DNA from 3 places in the Macrococcoides bohemicum genome. Region 3 is predicted to be linked to each of the others. Evidence: riboswitches for the same ligand, from Rfam matches in the RefSeq annotation. Region 3 holds a riboswitch; each other region holds the start of a gene.

Region 1 (4,826 bases), 560 kb from region 3:
AGTAAAGGCATATTAATCAAGCAGGGCTTACCTGCAATTTTAGCTTTGATCGCAATAATAATCTTTCATTAAAAAAGAGATTAAGACAAATGTCTTAATCTCTTTTTTTACTATTTTGCTGGAATTACAGCACCATCATATTTTTTATTGATGAAATCCTGGATTTCTTTTGATTGTAATACTTTAACTAATGCTTTGATCTTAGCATCATCTTTATGTCCTTCTTGCACTGCAATTAAGTTTGCGTATGGAGAATCTTTATCTTCAATTGCAATTGAATCTTTAACTGGATTTAATTTATTTGCTAAAGCGAAGTTAGAGTTGATGATTGTTGCATCGCCTTCACCATTGTTATACGTTTTTGGTACAAATTCACCAGCTTGTTTGTTGTTGAATTGAATATCTTTTTTATTTTCAACGATGTCTTTAAATGTTGCTTTTACAGGATCTACTCCGTCTTTAAGTTTAATTAAACCTGCTTTGGTAAAGAATGATAAGAAACGTCCTTCTTCAGCCGGGTTATTAGAAACATAGACTGTTGCACCTTTTTTTAATTCATCTAAACTTTTCACTTTTTTTGAATATACAGCCATAGGTTCAATATGAACATTTCCTGCTGATTCAATTTTGTATCCTTTAGCTTTTTTCTCTGTTTCTAAATACGGTGTATGCTGGAAGTAGTTCGCATCGATGTCACCTTCTGATAACATACGGTTTGGTGTTGTATAGTCATTGATGATTTTAATCTTTAAATCATAACCTTCTTTTTTAAGTGCTGCTTTTGCTTCTTCTAAAATTTCTGCATGTGGTGCGGGTGAAGCCCCTACTGTGATCGTTTTGTCATCTGACTTTGAAGTTTTGTTGTCGTCAGATTTATCATTACCACAAGCTGCAAGAATTAATATTAATGATGCAGTAAGAAATACGTAAAATAATTTTTTCATTTTTAACGCTCCTCTTTTTTGTATTATTTTTATAAAAATCCATTATGGATAATTAACGTTTATCAACTTTCTTCGTAATAATGTCACCGACGAATTGAATGAGGAATACAATAATTAAAATAATTACTGTAGAAACAAAAATTACGTCATTTTGTCCTCTTGTGAATCCAACTAAGTAAGCTAAGTTACCTAAACCACCGGCACCAATAACGCCAGCGATTGCTGTAGAACCAACGAGTGCAATCGTTGTGACTGTAATACCAGATACAATCGCTGGTAAACTTTCAGGAATTAATACTTTTTTAATTAATGTCCATGTATTTGCGCCCATTGATTCCACAGCTTCAATTACACCTTTATCAATCTCTTTCAATCCAATTTCAACAAGTCGCGCGTAGAAAGGTGCCGCACCGATAATTAAAGCTGGTAGCGCTCCTTTTACACCACTGATTGTCTGCATGATTAAATTTGTAAAGGGGAATAGCAATAAAATCAAGATAATAAATGGGATTGCTCGGAATAAATTGACGATAAAAGCAGTAACACTATAAAATACACGAGCTGCTTTTGACTTACTTCGAGATGTTAAAAATAAAATAATGCCGATAATTAATCCAAATATAAATGTGAATATTGCAGAAATAAAAGTCATTGATAGTGTTTCAACAGTAGCAGTCCATACATCTGCCCATACCACATTTTTCATACCTAACATATCTGTCAATGTTTTAATAAAATTATCCATGTCTTTCTACCTCCATCTCAACACCATGGCTTTTTAATTCTTCAGCGATAGGTTGAAGTGATCCGTTAACTTCTTTAACATGAACAATTAAATTACCGAAAGATCCTGCTTGTGTATGTTTAACATTCCCTGCTAAGATATTCATCTCGATGCCGTACTTCTTAATTACTTTACTTACGATAGGCTGGCCAGTTGAAGATCCAACAAATTTTAATTTCAGGATACTGCCATGTGGATATGCTTGTTTAATCTCTTCGATTGAAGTCTCAGTTTCATTATCCTGGACATCATCACGTACAAAACGTTTTGAGATATTTGTTTTTGGATTATTAAATACTTCCATCACTGATCCTTCTTCAACCACTTTCCCTAACTCCATTACAGCTACTTTATGACAGATCTTGCGAATTACTTCCATCTCATGAGTGATTAAAATTATCGTTAAGTTCAACGTTTTATTGATATCAACTAATAGTTCTAGTATTTCATCTGTCGTCTGTGGATCTAAAGCACTCGTTGCTTCGTCACAGAGTAAAACATCAGGATCATTACTTAATGCACGGGCGATACCTACACGTTGTTTTTGTCCACCTGACAATTCTGAAGGATAAGCATTTTCTCTTCCTTCTAATCCAACAAGTTTAATCAAAGATTTCACTTTTGGACTGATGTCACTCTTTTTAACGCCAGCTATTTCAAGAGGTAATGCAATGTTATCATATACCGTTCTACTCCAAAGTAGGTTAAAATGCTGGAATATCATTGATATTTTTTGACGTTCTTTATTCAGTTGCTGCTTTGACAACTTATTGATGGTACTGCCATTTACAATCACGTCACCACTCGTAGGTAATTCTAATCCGTTAAACATTCGAATTAATGTACTTTTCCCAGCACCACTGAAGCCAATAATACCGTAGATCTCACCGCTTTGAATTTCAAGATTTACGTTATCGACAGCTTGTATATTTCCTTTTTTGGTTGTAAATGTCTTTACAACATTATTTAATGTAATCAAATTTGGCCTCCTAACAAAAAAACGTCTCTCCTATGTGGACATAAGAAAGACGATAATTATCTATTTTCGACTCTCTCATCTTCTAAAGTTAATATAACTTTATGTGAATTGGCACCATGTCATTATTGACGGTTGCCGGGTTTCATAGGGCACATCCCTCCACCACTCTAGATAAGAGTTTATTTAGTTGTTTTATGAATATGTTCTTTATCTTAAGTCAATTTGAAGTATTCGTCAACATTAAATTTAAATTTTCATATAAAGTTGTTACGGACTCAAATTGATAAGATATATTTTCTACCATGCCGTTACGTATAAACAACAATACCGGCACACTTTTAATTTCGTAATACTGACTTAAATTTTCATAGTAATTTAAATCAATTTTTGTAACTGGTATGTTTAGAGATGCAGCAGTAATATCTAACATCTTTTCTGCAAGCTTACATGTCCCACAAAACGGAGTATATCCAAATAGAATAAATGGTTGATCTGAAATTTCAAATTGCAAAAGCTGATTTAAGTTCATATTGCGCGGTCTTACCTTTCCAGACAAATTGTTGTTTTACATCAAACTGATGTTTTATCATCGTTCTTGCTAAATAATCTAGTGGACAATTACCCACCTCACCGTATTTCGGATCAATATGAATATGATTACTTTCACTCAAATGGCGTTTAAACCAAGATCTAATTTTGCGTCCAGCTTTATCGCTATCGGTCATAATATAAACTTTATGATGATACAAATCTTCAATCATATCATCCAGTTTTCCGATACCCATCGTGCCATTGGTGCATATAATATGTACAGGTTCCGTTAATACTTCTTGTAATCTTAGTTTATCACGCTTTCCTTCTACAACGATAACTTTAGTAATTACAGACATGTCCATCACCTTTTTATCATATTGTATTCAGTTTTAGCAATTTGATAATAAAAAAATTCCTTGATAAATTATTATCAAGGAGATTATACCATTTATGCGTTAATCATTTCATCATATTGTGCTTGATCCATTAATTCTTCAAGACCAGCATCGTCAGCTTCTACTTTAATCATCCATGCTTGATCCATTGCTGATTCGTTTACTAATTCAGGAGAATCTTCTAATTCAGAGTTAACTTCAATAACTTTGCCTGAGATAGGAGCATATAATTCAGATACAGTTTTTACTGACTCAACGCTACCAAAAGGAGCATCAACTTCGATTTCATCTCCAACTTCTGGTAATTCAACGAATACGATATCCCCTAATTCAGATTGTGCGAAATCTGTAATACCGATTGTCTTAACATTATCTTCTGATTTTACCCATTCATGATCTTTTGAAAATTTTAAGTTTGACATTATAAACCCTCCGTTTAATTAAAGTACTATCACTATAATAATGACACATTGTAAGCGTTTATTCAATTATTTTTATAACCAAGTATCGCTATATTCTTTTTCTTTAAAGCCTAAAGTAATTTTATTGCCATTAACAGCTAACGGTCTTTTAACTAACATACCATCTAAAGCAAGTAATTCAAACTTTTCATCATCTGACTTTTCGCTTAATGTTTCTTTAAGGTTTAATGCTTTAAATTTAGCACCCTGTTTATTGAACAGCGCATCAATATCGACATTTGTCTGCTCTACAATCGCTCTAAATTCAGCAGCAGTGGGAGTAAGTTCAACGATATGGATAGGTTCAAAACTAACGCCATGTGTTTCTAAATATTTTGCTGCCTTTCTACATGTACTACAATTTGGTAACTGATAAAATTTTATCATCATAGGCCTCCTTCTTAATTTAACCTAATATTAACAATTATTCTTAAAGGTTACAACTGCAATCCTTATCGTTTAATAATTTATTAAAAAGGTATATAATTATCATATAAATAAATTATATAAAACAATGTGAGGGAATAATTATGAGAACAATAAGTCAATATGAAGAATTTAAAGAAATTATAAATCAAGATGAGAAAGTAATCGTGAAATTCTTTGCAGATTGGTGTCCCGATTGTACACGTATGGATTTCTGGATTGATCCTATTGTAGATGAATACAATGACTATACATGGTATAAAATCAACCGTGACCAAGTACCTGAAGCTGCTGATGAGAATG
Region 2 (4,826 bases), 410 kb from region 3:
CTTTATTAATTGAAAAGTATAAAAAATCTTATGATGAAAAGGGTGATATTCCTTTCAATAATACGGTTCTTAATCTTGTATTTAGTGAAAATGATATGGGATTTAATGAAGACAGTCTATATATTTCGTTATACGATACGGAAATTCTTCGTTATTTAGTTAAAGAGAAACTAATTTCTAATCTTAGCTCAGCATTGCCTCTAGGAAATATATACGATTTAGGAGACAAATCGAATTATAAAAAAATAAAAACCACTCAAGATGTTGATGTGAAGCAACTTGACTTTGCGAAAAAGATAAACAGAAATCAATTTAAAGAAAAATTTAATGAAAATGGTGCAAATTCAAATGGAAATCATCTTTACTATTTTGATGGCGGATTCCAATTTGTACTTATGAATAACTAAAAGCAAAGTCCTTATGGGCTTTGTTTTTTTGGTATAATAAAGTGAATATATGGAGGTGTGCTATGCCGAAAAAAACGAAACAAGTTACTAAATCTAAGCCTAAAAATAAACGCAGAAAAAAGAAATTTGGTTTCAAAAAAATTGCGTTCATTTGCTTTGGCGCATATATTGTTTGTGCGATATATGGTGCCAATAAACCACTGCCAGGTGGCGTGTCGAAATGGTTTGATTATAGTAAGACAAATGATGCTGAAGTGTTGATTGATAATACATATGAGAAAGATAAGGTGATGCATTACGATCACAAAATCTTTAATGCTCAATTACAGGCAATTCGCGATGCACAGGACTTTATTATTCTGGATATGTTTTTATTTAATAATGCTTATGATGGTGAAATTGAATTTCCTAAATTAACTGAACAATTAACGGATGCATTAGTTGCTAAAAAGAAGGCTCAACCGAATATTAGAATATATATGTTAACTGACCCGATCAATTCATTCTACGGCAGTTATACACCTGCGCATTATAAAAAGTTGCGCGCTAATGGAATAAATTTATATGAAACGAATCTCGTTCATTTACGAGACTCTAATCCAGTATATTCAGGTTTCTGGCGCCCAACATTACGTTGGTTTGGTAATAATGAGAATGGATTAATTACCAATATTTTTTCTAAAGATGAACCGAATGTAACGGTTCGTGGATTTGGTAGATTGCTCAATATGAAAGCCAATCACCGTAAAACGTTAGTAACAGAGAAGACTGCAATTATTGCTTCAAGTAACCCACATGATCCGAGTGGTCATCATCAAAATGTTGCATTAAAAGTAAGAGGTCAGATTCAGGAAGATTTAATCAATAGTGAAGTACATGCGATGAATATGAGTGGTGCAGATTTAAGAGTTGATGATTTTAAGATCAATGCACGCGCATTTAATAATGGTATGAATTATACGACAACACTAGTTACTGAAGGGAAGATTAAAGCTGCGCTGTTAGAAGAGATTGGTCGAATGAGTGATGGAGATTCTATTAAGATGGGCATGTTCTATATTGCTGATCGAGATATTGTAAAATCTTTAATTAATGCAAGTAAACGTGGTGTAGATGTGCAGTTAATTCTAGATGTAAATAAAGAAGCATTCGGTAAAGAAAAACCTGGCATTCCGAATAAACCGGTTGCACACGAGTTAATTGCAAAGTCGGATGATAACATCAAGATTAAATGGGCAGTGAGTCATGGTGAACAGTATCATGCGAAATTTACATTGCTGAAAGATAACGATAAACATGAATCGACTTTAATCTTAGGGAGTGCGAATTTAACAAGACGTAATGTCGGTGACTTAAATCTAGAGACGGATGTTATGATTTCTGGACAATCGAGCTTACCGGTATTTACTAAGATTGATCAGGATTTTGATGCGAAATGGGATAATACTTATGCGCATGTAACTGATCATTATGATGTAAAGAAGGATCCTTCATTCTTGAAATCAGTAATATATCGTATTCAGGAGTTTAGTGGATTATCAAGTTTTTAAAAATGGTATTTGATGGCCGACAAACTGGATTTATCGGCCAAAAAATCCCCAGCTCAAACTTTTTTTAAAATGTTGTTGACAGATAATTTGATTCACTGTAACATGTAAAACAAATTAATAATTATTTTATCAAGAGAGACAGAGGGATATGGCCCGATGAAGTCTCAGCAGCGGACTCTAATTTAGAGCACTGTGCTAATTCCATCAAGCTCATGCTTGGCAGATAAATCGGACGTATAACGTGCATTTAGCTACCAGCTGAGTGCACGTTTTTTATTTTGGGAGGAGAAAAAATGGGAATCATTGAAATTGATCACGTGACTAAAACGTATCAAACAAAGAAAGGTTCGATTAATGCACTAGATGATGTATCGCTTTCAATCAAGAAGGGTCAAATCTACGGCATTGTTGGATATTCAGGTGCTGGGAAATCAACTTTACTCAGGTTAATTAATCGACTTGAAGCGCCATCTTCTGGTCATGTATATGTTGAAGGTAGAGATATCGTTGGATTAAAGGAGAAAGATTTACGTAAACAACGTCAAAATATTGGCATGATATTTCAGCAGTTTAATTTATTTAAAGCAAAGACAATCAGTGATAATATTCGTTATCCTTTAAAGCTAACGAAACAATATTCTAAAGCTGAAATCGAGCAGCGTGTGGACGAATTACTGGCATTTGTCGGTCTTGATGATAAGAAAGATGATTACCCAAATCAGTTATCCGGTGGACAGAAGCAGCGTGTAGGTATTGCAAGAGCGTTAGCAACGAATCCTGATATATTACTTTGTGATGAAGCAACAAGTGCACTGGATCCTGAAACGACAGATGAAATATTAAACCTGTTAAAAGATATCAATGAAAAGCTTAATATCACGATAGTGATCATCACCCATGAGATGGAAGTTGTGAAATCAATTTGTGATGAAGTAGCTGTAATGGAAAAGGGCAGAGTGGTTGAGAGTAACAAGGTATTTGAACTATTTACTACACCTGTTCATCCAACAACAAAGCGTTTTGTGCATAGTGTACTTAATGATGACATCCCTAAAGATATTAATGTTACGAATCGTAAACTATATCGATTTATCTTTAATCATGAACAAATTCTTGAGCCGGTATTGAGTAAGATTGGTAGAGCAAATCATGTTGATTTTAATATTTTGTATGGCGGTATCACCGAGTTAACTGATAGATTATTTGGGAATTTATTAATCGAAGCGGTTGGTGATGTTCAAAATATTCAAAGTGCCTTATCAGAAATAACACAGCACGGCATAGAAGTAAGGGAGGTAGAAGGATTTGAAAACTGATTTAAGTACATTCTGGCCAGTAATATTAGAGCACACAATCAGCACACTCATCATGGTAGCAATTACTTTAGTACTGGCAACACTCATTGGTTTACCGCTAGGTATATTATTATATGCAACTGGTAAGGGCAATATTTTAGAAAATAAAGTGTTAAATACGATATTGAACGCAATCATCAATACAATTCGACCGATTCCGTTCATTATTTTCTTAGTAGCACTGATTCCGATTACTAGATTTTTAGTAGGTACATCTATCGGGATCTGGGCAGCGATATTTCCGATGACGTTAGCTGCATCATTATCTATTGCGCGTGTTGTGGAAAACAATATCGTTTCAGTAGATCGTGGTGTAATTGAAGCAGCGCAGTCTATGGGTTCAAGTAAGTTTGATATTTTATTTAAAGTATTAATTCCGGAAGCAGCAGGAGCCCTCATTTTAGGGTTAACCTTTACTACCGTATCACTCATCGAGTTCTCTGCAGTAGCAGGTCTTGTTGGTGCTGGTGGCATAGGGTATCTCGCTTTTACATATGGCTATCAGCGCTTTGACGTTGTAGTCATGTTTATTACAGTGCTTATATTAATTGTTTTAGTTCAGATCACACAATTTATCGGTAACAAAGTAGCAAGCATATATACAAGTCGTTTATAAAAAAGGAGAATGAAAAGATGAAAAAGTTATTCGTTTTATTTTTAAGTTTAATCGTAATTCTAGCAGCATGTGGTAGTAAAGAAGATGAAAAGACAGTTAAGATTGGTGTAACTGGCGTGGACTCTAAAGTCTGGGATGTTGTTAAGAAAGAAGCAGAGAAGGATGGCATAAAAATTGAATTTGTTGAATTCCAGGATTACACAGCACCTAACAATGCGCTTGCTGAAGGTGAAATTGATTTAAATGCGTTCCAGCATTTCGCTTTCTTAGATCAGTTTAAAAAAGATCATAAATTAAAATTATCTGTAGTAGGTACAACAGTATTTGCACCACTTGGGGCATATACTAAAAAGATTCAAGACATTAAAGATGTGAAAAAAGGCGATACAATTGCAATTCCTGATGACGTTACTAATCAGGCGCGTGCATTAAAGTTATTAGAACAAGCTGGATTAATTAAGTTATCTAGTGACTTCGGTCTATTTGGTGGACCAGACAAAATTGAAGAAAACAAACTTGATCTAAAAATCAAACCGATTGATGCGCAGCAAACACCACGTGTATTAGAAGATGTAGCAGTTTCTATCATTAATAATGGTGTTGCAGCGCGTGCTGGACTTAATCCAAAAGATGATCCGATTTATCTGGAAGATGCGGATAATAAAGATGTCGCACCATACATTAATGTTATTGCAGCGAAAACAGAAGATAAAGATAACAAAACATATAAGAAAATCGTTGAATTGTATCACTCTGATTTAGCTAAAGATGCTTTAAAAGAAGATACGAAAGACGGTGAAATTGCGAAAAACTTATCACAAGATGAAATCAATAAGATTGAAGAGGGTTTGAAATAGATAGATTGCTCCTTGGCGATTAATGTTCACTTAGTGAGACT
Region 3 (4,826 bases):
TTTCATCTTGTGAGAGACGTGCTTCATTGACTGTTTTGACGCATGTTAGGAACTGGTATAATTCTTGTTCTGTTTCGGGTGTTTCAGTTAGCTCGGGTATAATTTCTCCGATTGGCTCATAACCTGTGCCCGTAACTTTATAACGATTATGCATTAAATCAATTGAAGTCACAGTCATTTCGTTTTTTGTAAGCGTACCAGTTTTATCGGTACAGATAACTGAAACTGAACCTAAAGTTTCCACTGAAGGTAAGTTCTTTACGATTGCATTATTCTTTGCCATCGACTGTACGCCAAGTGCTAAAATAATTGAAATAACAGCAGGCAATCCTTCAGGTATAGCACCAACTGCAAGCGCGATAACAGATAAGAGTAGTTCGTCTGCTGGATAATTGTGATAAAACAAACCAAATAAATAAATTGCGATAGAAATTACAACAATACCAATACTCACTGATTTACCGAATTGACCCGTTTGTTGCATCAATGGGGTCGTCATCTGTTCTGTGTCAGTCATTGCCTGATTAATTTTACCAAGTTCAGTGTCTTTTCCGATTGCAACAACTACACCTATTCCAGAACCTGAAGTAATAGATGAGCTTGAATAAGCCATATTTTTTCTATCACCGAGTGCAGCATCTTCTGAGATTTTACGTGTATTTTTTTGGACTGGGACAGATTCGCCGGTTAAAGCAGACTCTTCAATCTTTAGATTATTCGCCTCGATTAAACGTAAGTCTGCAGGTATCTTCTCACCGGATGATAAAATAACGATATCTCCGATTGTCAATTGTTCGCCGGGAATAGTTTGACTACGGCCATCACGAATTACTACAGCCTCACTCGTCATCATTTTACGAATGCTTTCTAAAGCTTTTTCAGCACGAGATTCCTGTACATAACCAATGATTGCATTAATAATTGCAACAAGAATGATAACCGACATATCAAGAAAGTGTCCTAAAAATCCTGTAATAGCTGCAGCAACTAGTAATACATATATTAAAATATCGTTAAAGTGACCGAAAAACTTAATGATTTTAGGTTTGTCTCGCTTTGCTGGGAGTGCATTAAGACCATAAGTTAACCGGTTTGCTTCAACTTGTTCATGGGACAAACCGCTTTTTATAGAGGTGTGAAATGCAAGAATCGTGTCATCGATTGTGAGTTGATACCATTTTTCATTTTTCATAATGAACATTCCTTTGCGTATAGTATTACTCTTATCGTAACGCAAATAATTAAGTAATTCTAACGAAAGGAATGTATTTAATAGGAATTAACACAATGATTAAATCTTTGTGAATTTTTAATATTATTACTTGCTTTTATCAGTATTAACCATAGTTACAAAGGCATTGAAAAATGAATCAGCAAAAGGCTTCCAACGTCGCATTACCAAATTACTAGAATTATCATGAGCGTAGTAATTTTCAGGTAATGAAATTGTTAGCCCTTTTTTGCAATCACGAATATATTCCGTATGAAGCGTATTAGGTGCATACTCTAAATGACCATTTATATAAATGTCTTTATTATCTTTTGAAATTAATAAATCTGCACCAAATTCAGGATGAGTGCTGACTATGGTTAAGTCAGTCTTATCTTTAATATCCTGTATCCCAAAATTAGTATAACGAGATTGGGGTATATAATAGCTTTGATAATTTTTTGTTAAAGGATGATCTGCCAGAACATCATAAGAATAAACGCCAAACAATTTATTATTACCTTTAAAAGTGAATTTCTCAATATTGTAATAGTGATGTAGTGCAAATTGTGCTGCCCAGCAAATAAATAAACGCGTTTGTTGTTGTGCTTTAGACCAATCTATGATGCTTTTAAGTTCATCATTATAATATACAGATGCAAAAGGGAGATGCTCTACAGGTGCTCCTGTCACGATTAACGCATCATAATCGTGTTGTTTAGCTTGGTCGAAATTTATATAATGTTGCTTAGCATAATTTCTCTTTTCGGTATTAGTTCGATGTGTCTTTAAATATAAAAAATCAATCATAGCTGTATTAAAATGATGTTTAAACTGCAGTTCCGTCTCGAATTTATTTGGCATTAAATTAATGATAAGGATACGAGGAATATTCAATTAAATCACACTTAATCCTTGTTCCAGGTCTGCGATGATATCATCAATATGTTCAATGCCAATAGAAATTCGAATCGTTTCTGGACTTACACCTGCTGCGAGCTGTTCAGCTTCTGTAAGTTGTGCATGTGTAGTAGAAGCGGGATGAATGATAAGTGATTTTGCATCTCCAACATTTGCAAGTAAAGAGAAGAGCTTAAGTGATTCGATAAACTTCTTGCCGGCTTCACGTCCACCCTTAACTCCAAACGTAAAGATAGAACCTGCACCTTTAGGTAAATATTTTTCTTGTAATGTTTTGTATGGACTCTCTGGTGTATCTGCATATTTAATCCACGCGACTTTATCGTGATTTGAAAGAAACGCGATTACCTTTTTTGTATTTTCCACGTGACGCTCTACACGAAGAGAAAGTGTTTCTAATCCTTGAGTTAATAGAAATGAATTGAACGGTGAAATTGCTGCACCAGTATCTCTGAGTAGTGTTGTACGTATCTTAAAAGCATAGGCTGCTTCACCAAAAGCTTCGGTAAAAACGAGATTATGATAGCTAGGATCAGGTTCTGATAAGTTTTTAAACTTACCGTTATTCCAGTCAAAATTGCCACTGTCAATAATGACCCCACCAATTGAAGTACCATGTCCTCCTATAAATTTAGTTGCGGAATGTACGACAATATCTGCGCCAAACTCAATTGGACGACACAGATAAGGAGAAGCAAAAGTATTATCGACGATTAAAGGAATACCATGATTATGTGCAATGTTTGCAAGTGCTTCAATATCTTCAACATTTCCTTCGGGATTACCGATAGTTTCTACAAAAATAGCTTTCGTATTTTCTTTTAATGCTTCTTTTACATGTTCTAAATTTGTCGTATCCACGAGTGTTGCTTCAATACCGAATTTCTTGAATGTGTGTTCAAATAAAGTGTGTGTTCCGCCATATAAGCTTGTAGTTGCTACAATGTGGTCACCGCTGTTCGCAATAGTTTGTATTGCATAAGTAATGGCAGCCATTCCTGAAGCGACTGCGACACCAGCCACGCCGCCTTCAAGTTCAGCAACACGTGTCTCAAAAGCAGCTGTTGTAGGATTTGTAAGTCTTGAATATATATTACCTAATTCTTTTAAACCGAAGAGATTTGCAGCATGTTCCGTATCGTTGAATGTAAATGATGTTGTTTGATAAATAGGGAGTGCACGTGCGTTCGTTTCCTTGTCGATGACTTGTCCTGCGTGAACTTGCAAAGTTTCAAATCTGTACTGTTTTGTCATTATAAATTCCTCCTGGCATTAAATTGTATTCCACACTAAATTTAATAAGAGGAGCAAAAAATGAGCCTACCTCAAAGAAGTAGACTCATAAGCTCATCTTTCAGGTTATACCTGCTGGAATTAGCACCTAATTGAATAGGTTGCTGGGTTTCATGGGGCCAGTCCCTCCACCACTCTGGATAAGTTATATTTAGTTGTAAGAATTAAACATTATTCTAAAACGATTGTTCTGAATTGTCAAACATTTATTTTAAAATCATTTGTTAGTTATGCTTTAATTTATTGATATATTCCTCTAGTTTCTCTTGATTTTCTTGTGAAATTTCAGGAAACTCAGGCTTTAATCGTTCTATCGTATCTATCATAACTTCTGTAACGATACGTCTTGTATGCCATTCATCATCTGCAGGTAAAACAAACCACGGGCTATGTTCAGTAGATGTTGCTTCTAACATTTCAGAGAATATTTTTTGGTAGTCATCCCAATACTCACGCTCTTTTACGTCATTGAATGAAAATTCCCAGTTCTTATCTTTATTAGTCATTCGCTCAAGTAAACGATCACGTTGCTCATCTTTTGACATGTTGAAGAAGAATTTAATCACTTCAAATCCATTTTCAGTTAAATAACGTTCATAATCATTGATTTGACGATATCGTGTTTTCCAAATTGATTCATCTACTTCATTATTTGGTGTTTCGTGTGTCGCAACAGAATCATGTATTCTTGGCGCAAGTACATCTTCATAGTATGAGCGATTAAAAATTCCAATTTGCCCACGCTCAGGTAAACCTTCATGATAACGCCATAAATAGTCATGTTTAAGTTCTGTGTCATTCGGCTTACCGAAAGAAGTAGTCTTTAATCCCTGTGCACTTAGATTAGAGAAGATATAACTGATAACTTCATCTTTTCCGGCAGCATCTAGCGCCTGCAATACAACGATGATACCATTCTTTTCAGCAGCATGTAATTTTAGATGGAGTTTTTCAAGTTTTTCTGTTAAAACAGGTACGATATCCGCTTTTATCTTATCATTATTTTGTTTTTCATTTTCTGTTGATTTATAATTATTAAAATCAAATTTAGTATTAGGTATTACTTTATATTGGTTAATGTCCATAGAAACCCTCCATATACTTTTTGAATGTATTCCCTAGCAACTATAGAAGTAAACAGTATTTATATCTATTTGTTATAATTTAATAATAATCCTTATGAAATAAGATGACTTTAGAGAGGAATTTATGAAACTTATTCAATCTACCCATTACCACGAAGATTTACTTGAACAATTTGAGTTAACTGAAGAACAACTAAAGTTTGTGAAAAGTCCTGAAATAAATATCAATGTAGCAAAAGAAGATACTAATCGCACACCAATTTTTGGACTAAATGAAGAGGGAATACCTGTTGTATTTTTGTGTTACATGAACATAG

The links. Region 3 has a riboswitch for S-adenosylmethionine ahead of HT586_RS01060 (O-acetylhomoserine aminocarboxypropyltransferase/cysteine synthase family protein). Riboswitches for the same ligand answer to the same signal wherever they lie in the genome.
Region 1: it holds a riboswitch for S-adenosylmethionine, as region 3 does, so the genes downstream of both, HT586_RS03985 (methionine ABC transporter ATP-binding protein) here and HT586_RS01060 (O-acetylhomoserine aminocarboxypropyltransferase/cysteine synthase family protein) in region 3, are expected to answer to the same signal.
Region 2: it holds a riboswitch for S-adenosylmethionine, as region 3 does, so the genes downstream of both, HT586_RS03255 (methionine ABC transporter ATP-binding protein) here and HT586_RS01060 (O-acetylhomoserine aminocarboxypropyltransferase/cysteine synthase family protein) in region 3, are expected to answer to the same signal.

What each region holds. Positions count from the first base shown of each region.
Region 1 is NZ_CP054482.1:759,321-764,146, reverse strand. It holds gene HT586_RS04000 (DUF1304 domain-containing protein) at 1-72, shown strand, start outside; gene HT586_RS03995 (MetQ/NlpA family ABC transporter substrate-binding protein) at 111-944, opposite strand; gene HT586_RS03990 (methionine ABC transporter permease) at 997-1,689, opposite strand; gene HT586_RS03985 (methionine ABC transporter ATP-binding protein) at 1,682-2,707, opposite strand; SAM riboswitch class I at 2,780-2,885, opposite strand; gene HT586_RS03980 (thioredoxin family protein) at 2,925-3,236, opposite strand; gene HT586_RS03975 (toprim domain-containing protein) at 3,208-3,597, opposite strand; gene gcvH (glycine cleavage system protein GcvH) at 3,690-4,058, opposite strand; gene HT586_RS03965 (Spx/MgsR family RNA polymerase-binding regulatory protein) at 4,131-4,484, opposite strand; gene HT586_RS03960 (thioredoxin family protein) at 4,628-4,826, shown strand, end outside.
Region 2 is NZ_CP054482.1:614,174-618,999, forward strand. It holds gene HT586_RS03245 (hypothetical protein) at 1-407, shown strand, start outside; gene HT586_RS03250 (phospholipase D family protein) at 470-1,957, shown strand; SAM riboswitch class I at 2,081-2,187, shown strand; gene HT586_RS03255 (methionine ABC transporter ATP-binding protein) at 2,257-3,273, shown strand; gene HT586_RS03260 (methionine ABC transporter permease) at 3,263-3,928, shown strand; gene HT586_RS03265 (MetQ/NlpA family ABC transporter substrate-binding protein) at 3,946-4,785, shown strand.
Region 3 is NZ_CP054482.1:200,881-205,706, forward strand. It holds gene HT586_RS01050 (HAD-IC family P-type ATPase) at 1-1,192, opposite strand, end outside; gene HT586_RS01055 (homoserine O-acetyltransferase/O-succinyltransferase family protein) at 1,319-2,107, opposite strand; gene HT586_RS01060 (O-acetylhomoserine aminocarboxypropyltransferase/cysteine synthase family protein) at 2,108-3,385, opposite strand; SAM riboswitch class I at 3,476-3,571, opposite strand; gene HT586_RS01065 (PPK2 family polyphosphate kinase) at 3,649-4,509, opposite strand; gene HT586_RS01070 (hypothetical protein) at 4,634-4,826, shown strand, end outside; gene HT586_RS01075 (GNAT family N-acetyltransferase) at 4,810-4,826, shown strand, end outside.